2 linked regions of the Lentimonas sp. CC4 genome follow. The protein of the gene in region 2 interacts with the protein of the main gene of each other region in a pairwise test. Links are inferred from orthologs where the notes say so. Each region holds a gene or a part of one and is shown on either strand. Other genes may lie near its edges.

Evidence for each region.
Region 1: the proteins of tsaE (region 2) and rlmB interact in binary tests that used the Escherichia coli proteins (3 or more experiments, as listed by UniProt). The link is inferred for Lentimonas sp. CC4 from one-to-one orthologs.

Annotation. Positions count from the first base shown.
Region 1 is NZ_CACVBO010000001.1:1,368,819-1,374,773, forward strand. The notes cover bases 1,628-4,454. They hold rlmB (23S rRNA (guanosine(2251)-2'-O)-methyltransferase RlmB), read right to left. Parts: upstream 3,411-4,454; coding sequence 2,844-3,410; downstream 1,628-2,843. Other genes in these bases: GZZ87_RS06000 (NAD-dependent succinate-semialdehyde dehydrogenase), read left to right, coding at 1,628-2,002; GZZ87_RS06005 (PEP-CTERM sorting domain-containing protein), read right to left, coding at 2,071-2,682; ruvB (Holliday junction branch migration DNA helicase RuvB), read right to left, coding at 3,536-4,454. Outside these bases: GZZ87_RS05995 (adenylyltransferase/cytidyltransferase family protein), read right to left, coding at 1-493; more of GZZ87_RS06000, read left to right, coding at 641-1,627; more of ruvB, read right to left, coding at 4,455-4,585; GZZ87_RS06020 (ATP-binding protein), read right to left, coding at 4,688-5,200; nicotinamide riboside transporter PnuC, read right to left, coding at 5,268-5,876. UniProt on the Escherichia coli protein: Specifically methylates the ribose of guanosine 2251 in 23S rRNA.
Region 2 is NZ_CACVBO010000001.1:3,208,168-3,214,257, reverse strand. The notes cover bases 1,248-4,209. They hold tsaE (tRNA (adenosine(37)-N6)-threonylcarbamoyltransferase complex ATPase subunit type 1 TsaE), read right to left. Parts: upstream 2,971-4,209; coding sequence 2,524-2,970; downstream 1,248-2,523. Other genes in these bases: GZZ87_RS13695 (exodeoxyribonuclease III), read right to left, coding at 4,037-4,209; thiL (thiamine-phosphate kinase), read right to left, coding at 2,967-3,944; GZZ87_RS13710 (transglutaminaseTgpA domain-containing protein), read left to right, coding at 1,248-2,173. In the rest of the region: more of GZZ87_RS13710, read left to right, coding at 1-1,247; more of GZZ87_RS13695, read right to left, coding at 4,210-4,822; GZZ87_RS13690 (prepilin-type N-terminal cleavage/methylation domain-containing protein), read left to right, coding at 5,001-5,420; GZZ87_RS13685 (prepilin-type N-terminal cleavage/methylation domain-containing protein), read left to right, coding at 5,404-5,991; GZZ87_RS13680 (hypothetical protein), read left to right, coding at 6,043-6,090. UniProt on the Escherichia coli protein: Required for the formation of a threonylcarbamoyl group on adenosine at position 37 (t(6)A37) in tRNAs that read codons beginning with adenine.

The sequences.
Region 1 (5,955 bases), 1.8 Mb from region 2 along the record:
CACCTTCGCGTGCGTGACGTGGCACGTCGAGCCAACCGCCTGCGAAATCAACGCGCAATGGTGATTCGGCAGGAGTGCGGATATTGCGCACGATTGAGCTGGAGGAAACGGGTGTGAACTGTGGCGGTGTCTTCGGGAGGACGATGTATTTGGCACCGACTTGGGCACAGAGTGCTTTTTTGGCGTCGGCATATTGATCGTCGTCCGTGACGGCCAAGATGTCTGGACGGATCTTTAGAAAGTGGTCTTTGAAGTCGAGGCCGAGGTCTTCGCAATCGCCGACGACCACTTGGTCGATCACTTCGAGTGCGGTCATTAGAGCGAGCTTGTGATCCTGTGGAATCGAGGTGCGGCGTTTCTTGTGCTCCCAGAGGACGGCGTCGGATGCAAAGCAGACGGTCAGGTGGTCGCCCAGCGCTCTGGCTTCACGGAAAAACTGGATGTGGCCTGCGTGGAGAATGTCGTAGCAGCCGGAAATAAAAATCTTCTTCATAGTTTAAAAGGGGGTGTTTCGCTCAAAGTAGAGGTCGTTGCAGAGAAATAAGGCAAGTATGGCGATGAATTCCAACCTTATATAAGATAAATACGCCGCATTAGTTTTGCTTATTTACCTTGCGCCTCAGGTGGCTATCAGAGTGGCATGTTTGAATCGATCAATCCCGCAACGGGCCAAGTTATAGTGCGCACTTCTGCGATGCCTGCGGACGTATTAGCGGCTGCGCTTGAGGAGGCTGGCACGACTGCGATGGCATGGGCGCGGGTGGATGTGAGTCTGCGTGCATCGATGCTGGAGACGGTTGCAACTTTACTTGAGGCGAAGCGCGAGGCGTTTGCTCGGCTCATTGTTCAGGAAGTCGGCAAGCCGATCGCAGAGGCACGGGCAGAACTCGATAAGTGCGCGTTGCTGTGTCGCTATTACTCGGCGAATACGGTCGAGTTTTTGGCAGACGAGCTGATTGAGGCATCGGCTCAGGAAAGTGTATTAAGTTATCAGCCGCTCGGTGTGGTGCTGGGTATCATGCCATGGAATTTTCCGTTTTGGCAGGTGTTTCGATTTGCGGTGCCTGTGCTGGCAGCTGGCAATACTGCGCTGCTCAAGCATGCGCCGAATGTGTGTGGGTGTGCCTTGGCGATCGAAGCGCTGTTTCAAGAGGCGGGCTATCCCGAGGGGGTCTTGCGAGCATTGTTTATCGAGATCGATCAAGTCGAGTCGGTGATCGAACACGACGCGGTGCAAGGCGTGGCGTTGACCGGCAGCGAAAAAGCAGGCGCTGCGGTGGCTGCAATTGCGGGACGTGCGATCAAAAAGACGGTGCTGGAGCTGGGCGGGAGTGATCCGTATGTGATTTGTGAAGATGCCGACCTCGATCTGGCCGCTGCGAAGTGTGTGCAGAGTCGGCTAAACAATTGTGGGCAGACTTGTATTTCGGCGAAGCGGTTACTCGTGCATGAAGCGGTGTTGGAGCCCTTCACGGAGAAGGTGATCGCGGCAATTGAGAAACGCCGACAGGGCAACCCAGAAGATGAGTCGATTAACCTCGGTCCGATGGCGCGTGCCGATTTGCGAGTGAACTTACAGCGTCAAGTGGATGCCAGTGTGGCAGCAGGCGCTCGGGTCTTGCTCGGTGGTGAGGTTCCAGAAGGAGCAGGCTATTACTATCCGCCAAGCGTGCTTGCCGATGTGCGCCCGGGGATGCCTGCGTTTGATGAAGAGGTCTTTGGGCCAGTGGTGGCGCTCGTTTCAGTCAAGAGTGATGATCAGGCAGTCGAGCTTGCCAATCAATCCGCTTATGGCCTCGGAGCGGGGGTGTTTACACAGAATATAGAACGTGGCAAGCGCCTCGCGCGTCAGCTTGAATGCGGTGCGTGTTTTATTAACGATTTTGTGAAGTCGGACCCACGCTTGCCGTTCGGCGGGATTAAGCGCAGCGGCTACGGTCGCGAGCTATCGAAGTGCGGCATCCGAGAATTCGTCAACGTGAAGACGATTTGCGTGGGGTAGTGTGGTAGCGAAAAAGGCGAATTCCGAAGAGTTCGCCTTTTTGAGGTCGGGGCTGCTAGTTTGTGGGGCTAGCGACGTCGACGGAGTCCTACCACAGCCAAGATGCCTGCGCTCAATAACAACGCGGTGTTGGATGGCTCTGGAACAACGGTCAGTGTAATGGTGTCATTTCCAAAGCGAGCATCGGTCGTCCATATGTAGGTTCCCGTTGTGAGTCCCAGCGATGTAAATGTGGCACTATTCCAAGTCGAACTTGCTACTGTGTTGTATACTGTTAGAGCACTTTCGTTTACCAATTGGCCATCGAGTGCAATCGCCGTGGAGCCTGTTAAACCAATCATTTCGAAGTAGTTGCCGGTCGAGGTATTCGCGGTAGTCAAAGTGAGGCTTCCCCCGAAGTTAGAGGGACCCGACACAATCGCATCAGAGTAAATGTTTATATTTGCAAAATTCGTATCGGCAATTTGAGCCAATCCAACTGCCAACTCACCGAGGGCAGATCTCAATTTTCCAGATTGAGGGCTAGTGTAAAGGGGGGCCGGAATCGTTGGGCTAACGGTTAAGCTTCCGGTGGACTCCATTACGACATCCCCTCCGGCTTCTGTTATCGTTATATTAATCGCAGCGTTCAGTGAGGTGCCGACAGTGATGAAGGAAATGAACAGGATTGGTAGTTTCATGGGCGTAACTCATTCGATTTTTTGAGGAAATCAAGTCGAACTGCCATTATGAGTAGTTGACTCTAATTGATTCAAAGGCGGCGACGGAGGAGTCTCCGAAGAAAAAGCGGCGGATCCATATCGGATCCGCCGCTTGTTGGAAAGGGGACTGACGCTTGTATTTACAAGCGCTGACGCACCGCTTCGTAAAGAATGACGCCCGCGGATACCGAGACGTTGAGGCACTCCACGCTGCCAGCCATCGGGATGTTGATGAGGTGATCGCAGTGATCACCAGTGACCTTACGCATGCCCCAGCCTTCGCTGCCGAGCACGATAGCGGTGGGGCGATCGAGTTTCATGTCGTAGAGCGACTTAGAGGCTTGATCGGAGGTGCCGATCAGTTGGATGCCTAGCTCCTTGAATTTACGTAGCGTTTGGCTGAAGTTCTTGATGCGCACGAAGGGCACGTCGTCGGCACCGCCACAGGAAATATCACGAACCGTCGGTGTGATGCCACAGGCACCTTTGACAGGAGCCAAGACCGCAGTGACGCCTGCGCCGGATGCGCTACGTAGGCATGCGCCTAAGTTGTGGGGGTCTTGCACGCCTTCGAGGACTAGGAGCAGAGGGTTCTCTGTTCGGTCGATTAGCTCGAAGAGGTCATGCTCGTTTTCGAGATAAACGATCGTTGGCCCTTTCGAGTGGCGAGGTGCACGTTTGATTTTGTGAATTGAATTACGGCCCATGGTATGAGTGAAAGTGAGATGAGTGAGAGTGAAAGTGTGGGCGGAATGCTATAGAGCAGACACTCTTGTCGCTTTGCTGTTACGATGTAAAGGGGGAAGCGATCAGCGCGTTTCTTCTATGTATTTTAGAGTAACTCCGGTTGTGCGCCGTTGTCCTGTGGATCGAGGCCGATGACTTGCCAGCCTTTGTTGGTGAGGACGCGGCCTTGGGCGGTGCGTTGGAGGTAGCCTTCTTGGATGAGGAAGGGCTCGTGCACCTCTTCTAGTGTGTGAGATTCTTCGGCGACGGCGACGGCGATGGTGCCCAGACCGACGGGGCCACCGCGGTAATTCACCGCCATGACACGCATCATTTGCTTGTCCATCTCGTCGAGACCGCGGCGATCAATTTCCAGGAGTTCGAGGGCGGCGGCGGCCATGGTCTCTGTGATGACGCCGTCACCGCGCTGTTGTGCGTAGTCGCGGCAGAAATTGACCAAATTGTTGGCAATACGCGGCGTGCCACGTGCGCGGCGGGCGATTTCGGAGGCTCCGGCTTGAGTGAAGCCGATTTCGAGTAGGTCGCAGGTGCGTTCGACGATACCTTGCAGAGTTTTTTGGTCGTAGTAGCTGAGGCGGGATTGCAGGGTGAATCGGCTGCGCAGTGGTGCCGTGAGCAGTCCCATGCGAGTCGTGGCTCCGAGTAGCGTAAAGCGGGGGAGTGTTAGGCGCACGCTGCGGGCGTTGGGGCCTTGATCGATCATGATGTCGATACGGAAGTCTTCCATCGCTGAGTAGAGATACTCTTCCACGGCTTTCGGGATGCGGTGGATCTCGTCGATAAAGAGGATGTCGCCTTCGCTCAGATTGGTGAGCAAGCCTGCGAGGTCGGCGGGCTTATCAATCACAGGGCCGGAGGTGATGCTGACTTGCTTGCCCATCTCATGCCCCAGGATGAGAGAGAGTGTGGTCTTACCGAGCCCTGGAGGACCGCTAAGTAAAATGTGGTTGAGAGGATCGCCGCGATCACGGGCTGCGCCGACCATCACTTCCAGTCGCTCGATGGTTTTATGCTGCCCAGCAAAGTCGTCGAAGGAGAGGGGGCGGAGCATAGACTCTTCCGAGCTGATGGGGTCAGCGAGTGTTTGTTCGATAAATTCGGTGCCGGTGGGTGGGTCTTCTGGGGTGGAATGCATAGAGGCGATTGTTGCTGATGGATTGTTCTGTTGCAGCGTTGTCCAAATTAAGGGAATAAACCAGCGCTTTATACTTATATGGGGTGGAAAAAAAACGGCTCTTTACAAAATCGCGTCGATGGCGTGCACCGCTTGCACCATGCGTTCTTCCTCGCTACCGTGGATTTCGACGTAGGGGATTTTTAAGATGTCGAGGCTGTCCTTGAAGAGTTCATGCAGCTGTTTCCTGGCCTCGGGGCTTTCGCGTTGGCCTTCGTCGGCGACCCAAGGGATGTCGGGCAGGCAGAGTAAATACAGGCTGTAGTCGCGTTCGAGGAAGCGGTCGTTGACCCAGTCGAGCACGACATCGAAGTAGTAATTGGCGTAGATGATGGACGACAGGATGTTCGTGTCGTGAATGACCAGCCGTTGGGCGCTCGCCAGTGCCGCATCTTCGAGGGCGAGTTGCCCTTCTGCGATCGGTTCGAGATCGTGTGCCTGAAGGTCGCCGTTGAGCTGCTCGACATAGCTGCGCACGAATTCATCAGTCCAAGGTTCGCCATAATACCCAGAGAGTGCCTGCGCTAGGGTGCTTTTGCCTGTGGATTCGGCTCCGATGAGGACGATACGTTTCATGTGTAAGAGGGCTTGAGGAGGGGGGGAGAGCTGAGGGCTGAGACTTGAGGGCTGAGAGCTGAGGGGCTTAGTCTGCGCTTGTGGAAGGCGCGATTGTGCGTTTCCACTCTCGCCAGCCTTTAATCGCGAGGATGATAAAGACGCTGAACAGAATGACGCTGGGCCAGACCTTGTCGGTGTAAAAGAACTTGAGATAGACGCAGTCGGAGATGATCCAGAAGATCCAATTTTCGATGTGTTTGCGGCTGAGCATCCACTGCGCGATGAATGCGCAGCACGTCGCGAAGGCGTCGTAATACGGCAGTCGTGCTTCACCTGTGGTTGACAGTAAAGTCCCGATCGCGGCTGTGCCAGTGATGAGCAGTGCGATGATTGTGAGCCAATGCCTGCTTGGGAGGTGCGAAATACTGACTGCGTCGTCCTCTCGATCCGAGTTCCTAGACCATTGATACCAGCCATAGCCAGCGATGCCGACGAAGGCGATATTCATACCGCCAAAGGCGTAGTAGCCTCCGCGGAAACTGATATAGATATAGGCGGAGTAGCACAGGATGAAGAGCGGCCACGCAATAAGCTTCTCTTTAATACTGAGCCAGACTCCGGTGATACCCATCACCATTGCGAACCAGTCGATCAGGCTGATCGACTGAAGTTGTTCCAATAAAGTGTCTAACATTGAGTGTGGGGCACTTTGGGGAGGGGGCGCGCTCAGTCGTCGTGGTGGGGAGCGTGATGAAAAACAGACAGAAATGTCT
Region 2 (6,090 bases):
GTCTCTTTGGGCGTTGAGTGCGCTGGAGTTGGATAGCGGGCTGCATCTATTGCTCGGCTGTGTCGCTGTTTGTGTGGCCTTGGTTGCACCACGTTGGGTTGCCGCTATTCCGCCGATGGCATGGCGTATCGCGGGGCCGGCGATATTGGTGGTCACGCTGGTTGATTTCGCGTTCGGTTTCGTAAACTTCTTTCCGCCTTTGATGCGGATGGTGATCCTGTTGTTACTTTACCGGACACTTGCTCCGCGCTCACGTCGCGAGGACCTACAACTCGTGCTGTTGTGTCTGTTTAGTCTAGTTGTATCAGGCGCGTTGACAGTATCGCTGCTCTTTGCGGTGCAGATATTATTGTTCACGCCTGTGGCGATGGCGTTACTGTTTGTGATCTGCTTGCTAGATCGTGGATCCGAAAGTGTGAGTTATCAGCCGGATTGGAAGCAGTTCAGTTGGAGCCACTTAGTGCGGCGTGTATGGCATGTGCTAGATCTTCGGGTCTTGGCTTTGGGGGCGTTGCTTTTTGCCTTTGTCGTGGCTGCTTCCACTGGTATTTTTATCTTGATACCGCGCTTTAATTTGGAACAAGCCATTCCCTTTCTGCAGTTGGAGTCGAAGCCTAAATCGGGATTTAGCGATAATGTGAAACTTGGCTCAGTTTCCGAAATCACTGAAGATCATAGTATCGCATTACGTGTCGATGTGCCGAGTATGGCGGCCATTCAATCGACGCCGTATTGGCGTATTTTGGTGTTGGATCAATATCATGATGGGCAGTTTCGTTTGTCTCCGCTCAGTCGTGAGTTTCGTCGACAGGAACGCGTTCGGGAACTTGCGGGGTGGGAGGACTGGAGCATTCCTCGGAAGGAGCGCCGAGCACAGAAGTGGACGTTCTTTTTTGAAGACCGTGTGAGTCAGTATTTGCCCTTGCCTGGCACCTTCCACTCCATGCGCTTTCCTCCGCCGAAGCAAGATATGGTGCTGCTGCCAGATATGCATGTGATCGGGCTCGACCATGTGCCGCAAAGTGCGTTTTCGTATCAAATTGAGGATCTAGTGTGGTCTGTGCGTGCACCGGCTTCGGATGCTGAGAATCAGGCATTTGCTGAGTTCACTGGTGATTCTTACGCCGAGCAGGATGGGGTGGTGCGCTACCCATTGACGACTTTAGAGCTGAATATGAAGGCCGAAGATCGTGAGCGTCTCACTCAACTGAATCGTAAGCTGATTGATGATGTCGACGGACTGTCAGCTTCGCAATATAGTCAGATCGTGACGAGTTACTTGAGGCAGAACTTTCGCTATTCCTTGAAGCCCAATGGCGCGGATGGAGCGGGCGATCCCGTCGTTGGTTGGGTCACAGAGGGCACTCTCGGTCACTGTGAATTATTTGCGGGAGCATTTGTTCTATTGGCGAGAGATGCTGGCTATCCGGCCCGCATGGCAGTCGGCTTTGTGGGTGGTGGCTGGAATGCGGTCGAAGATTTCTTTGTGGTTCGTAATAGCGATGCGCATGCGTGGGTTGAGATTTATGATGCACAGACGCAAGAGTGGCTGCGCGTGGATCCCACTCCTGGAGCGAGTCCGAATGACCCCGAAATCCCTACACCCGCAAATTTTGAAATCGAAACAGGGATGAGCGCATGGGTGGATAGCCTACGTATGCAGTGGTATCGACGGATCGTGAATTTTGATCAAGATGATCAAGTTGAAATTGCGTCGACGATGATTGACTTAGGCGATGAGCTTTTAGACGCAATTAAGGCACGGCTAAAGGAAATGGGTGCGTCGGTCCAAGAGTGGATCGCACGGCCTTTTAGTCGTCGTAGTGTTGTTCGCACAGGTGTGTTTGCCGTGCTTTGTTTAGTGGCGGTAGGCATTTGGCGGGCTCGCTATTACTTGGTGGATATATTGCGTCGCCTACTAAGACGCCCTGCTGGCTTGGGCGCAGTTCGGCGTGAGGCTGCTCGCTATCTAGCGCGACTGCGTGTGCGTATCGAGGAATCAGATACACAGGATCTAAGGCTAGAAACCGTTCGTGGTGACTTGGAAGCGCTCCGCTTTGGACCCGATGTTTCGGTGGCAGATGCTCGGCCGATCCTTAAAAGAGCGAAACGAATTTTACGTAGCAGGCGCGGATTGAGCGGTGCACGACGCAATGCAAATGACGGCAGCTAAAGGCAGCACAGAACCAAAGCACCCACACGCCGCAGGACGAGGCTCTTCCCTCCCGAATGTGTTGAGCGAAAAATTACAATTCTTTATGCGCGGCAGTATAGCTGTTGCCGAGCAAGAGTTGTGCGAACCTACGCACCTTTATCCTAGATTCAGGAGTTCGAAGTTAGTCTTCGATTATGAAGCCTTTGTAGATTCTCCTTTAGCCGCCTACCGAGCGCAGCGACACTTATTATGCCCTTGGGGGCAACCGAAGGGCGAAGCCATTTGGCGAGCGTCTAAGACGCCATAAAACACTGATGCTCAGCTTCTAACTCCTTCCTCCTGACTTCTAACTACTCTTTTAAGGTTTATTAATCTAGGCGTATGCGGTGTGCAGTATTCACGTCGATATCAAGGTGGAGGTGCCAGGCATCATCGGGTAAACTGTCAGCGATGCGTTCGGGCCACTCCACTGCAAGGCACCATGGTGGCGCTAAGAAATCGTCGATCATGAGCGCATCGAGATCGGAGCCTGAACCGAGGCGATACGCGTCGAGGTGCACCAGTTGGCGGCTGCCTTTGTAGAGCGTATAGAGGTTGAAAGTCGGACTGGTGACTGGCTCTACGATCTCCCAAGCGCGGGCTAATCCGCGGATGAATGTAGTTTTACCGGCGCCAAGGTCACCATGCAGGGCGAGCACATGGTTTTCAGGAACCAGTGCGGCAAAGGCGCGTGCGATTTGTTCGGTCTCTTCGGCTGAAGTGGTGACGATACCCTTGCGTAATTGTTGAAGTAGATCTGTGTCTGCGCTGCTCATTCTGATTTCAAATGCTCAAATCCATGCGTCCATGGCAAGGCTGTGTTGGTTTGAGAGTCAATTAAGGACCCCATCGACGAGGAAGGGCGAATGACTCCGATATGAGTTAACTCAGTTTCCGGGAATTGCTTTGCCCAATCGGTTTCGAAACTGTGACGATCGACTTGCGGGTTCATGGTAAACAGTAATTCGTAGTCTTCGCCATCGCAGCAAGCATGCTCCATCGCTGAGCGTCCTGACTGCTTTGAAAGCGCTTTAGCGGCTAAGGCGATGGGGATTTTATCGAGATCCAGCGCGGCGTGAGAATTGACGGGGAGCAGCGCTTTCAGATCTTTAGCCAAGCCGTCGGTTAAGTCCATCTGTGCGCTGCAATGCATCCTCTGAGCGAGCCACCGACCTTCGTCGAGGCGTGGCTCGAACGTATAGTGCTTGCCGAGAATAGAGCCGCCCAAGGTGCCCGTGACGTAGATGTGATCGTCGGGTATTGCGGTGCTGCGAAGCTTCGGAGTTTGTGCTGTTCCGGTGAGTGTGAGCACCGCCGAGAAGTTACTTGCAGCGAGACTGCTGATGTCGCCGCCAACGAGTGACACGCCGTAGCGCTCACAGGTCTGGCGAATGCCTGCGAAGAACTGTTCCAGCCAAACAATCGAAAGATCTGAGCTGCAAAGTAGCGCCAACACCGCAGGGCCGGGCACGCCTCCCATGGCGGCGATGTCGCTGAGGTTACGCTTGATTAACTTCGCGCCTGCCTCTTCGGGAGACACGCTGGCGTCGAAATGTTGCCCGTAACTGACACTATCGACTGTCAGGATCTGCCGACCGGACGCAATCGGCTCCAGCACGGCGCAATCGTCGCCGATGCCGTGTGGTGCGGATGGGCTGACCGAACCAAGCCACGTGCTGATCTTGTCAATCAATACGACTTCGCCTATATGAGCCACACTACCGGTGGGATCTGACGTGAATGGGTGCATTCAGAATTTAGAATTTTGAATTTAGAATTACGAATTAGGACGGAGGTCTGCGGCACGACTGAGCTCGCCGAAGTCCGGAGATGGCGAAGCAATTAGCTTAGAAGCAGCGCGACTGGGCAATGATCCGAGCCTAAGACTTGATCGAGGATGAGTGCATCCTTGATTTGCGGAGCGAATGTCTCTGAGACGCAGAAATAGTCGATGCGCCACCCGATATTTCGTGAGCGAGCCGCTGCACGATACGACCACCAACTGTAGCGTTCGGGAGTCTCAGGGTAGAGCTGGCGGAAGCTATCGACGAATCCAGCTTCGACGATCGCATCGAAACCAGCACGCTCCTCGTCGGTGAATCCTGCGTTCTTACGATTTGGCTTTGGATTGGTCAGATCGATTTCCTTGTGGGCGACGTTGAGGTCACCGCAGAAGATGACTGGTTTGGTCGCTTCAAGGGCTTTGCAATGCGCGAGGAAATCTACGTCCCACTCCTTGGTGCGGTAGTCGAGGCGCTTGGGGCGCTTGTTCTCGTCGTGACCTTGCGCGTTGGGTGTGTAAACCGTGACGAGAAAGTAGTCTTCAAACTCGGCGGTCAGGACGCGACCTTCATTGTCGTGTTTTTCGATGCCGAGGCCGTATTGCACCGAGAGTGGCGCTGTTTTACTGATGATTGCTGTGCCAGAATAGCCCTTTTTTACGGCGCAATTCCAGTAAGTGTGCGGGTAACCGACAAATGCAAAGCCATCGACTAGGTCTTGCGAAATTTTGGTCTCTTGCAGGCAAATAACATCTGGCGATTCGCTATCGAGAAAGGATTCGAAGCCCTTTTTGATGGCGGCGCGGATGCCGTTGACGTTCCAGGAAATGAGTTTTTTCGGTGACATAAATTTGTTGTTTATAAGGGGAACGGCTCAGGTGCTCGTTCGGCTGATACGTAATATAGCTGAGGGTGTTCGCTTAGATTTCGTGTGATATGTTAAATCCTTATTATTAAGTGTTTACGATTAATCAAAATGTCCAATCTTCTTGTCATCTTTGCTTTCATTGGCATATTTAATTAATATGAGTTCTTCGAAAAATCAACAGGCAGGATTTTCACTGATTGAAGTGATGATCGCGATGGCGATATTTGCAATAGTCATTGTCTCTGGAATGGCTTGTTTGAAGTCGGGACTGGCACTGGTTGAGAATTCAAGGCATCACACACGTTCTGCTCAAATTATGCAGAGTGAGATTGAACGCATTCGTTCTATGCCTTGGGATGAGGTGATCGCGTTGGTCAATGAGTCCGATGTGTCATTGGCGAATGAGTTTAGCGAAACAGCATACGACGTATATACCATGCAGCGTGACGTGAGTGGTTCAGGGGATGTGAGGATCGTGACTTTGGATGTAGCGTGGGTCGATCTTGGCGGTCGTCCTCATAATCGGACATATATATCACAATATACAAAAGGTGGGCTTTATGATTATATCCAATAGATTTTCAGAACCTCGAATGAATGGTAGAAGGCTGATGCCTCCAAAGACACGAGGTTTTACATTGGTCGAGATTATGGTGACACTTACCGTCTTCTCGATGGTTATGGCTTCTTTAATGGCGACTTTTCTGGTTTTTAGTAAAGGAATGGTCAGCTTGGGGAATTATGGTGCGATGAGCAGCAGTAGTCGCCAAACCTTGGAGCATTTCTCCCGCGACGTTCATGCGACACAGTCGCTTCAGGTAGCGACTGCGAATGAATTTGAGTGTGTTCTGCCTGCTGAGGCTGGCGGCTATACCATCAATTATAAGTATGATCCGAATACGAGTGATTTTACCCGTAAGAAATACTCCAGTGGCGGGACGCTCTTAAAAACTGATGTGCTCTTTGAAGACGTCGAAACTTTTGAAATGATTTTTTACAATCGCTCGGATGTGGACGTGACTGGTGATACATCTATCCTGAATGAAGCAAAGACCGTTCAGATTAATGCTAAGTTAGTGAAAAACGTTATTTCACAAACAAATTCTGACTATATTATCTCTGCCCGTTTCCTTATGCGTAATATGTGATTTTTAGGGTTATATAGGATCAAGTAAATATCCCCATGGAGGCATAAAATTATGAAAAAAAATAATACATCTGTTGCATTACTTTCTGGAGCGCGCCGC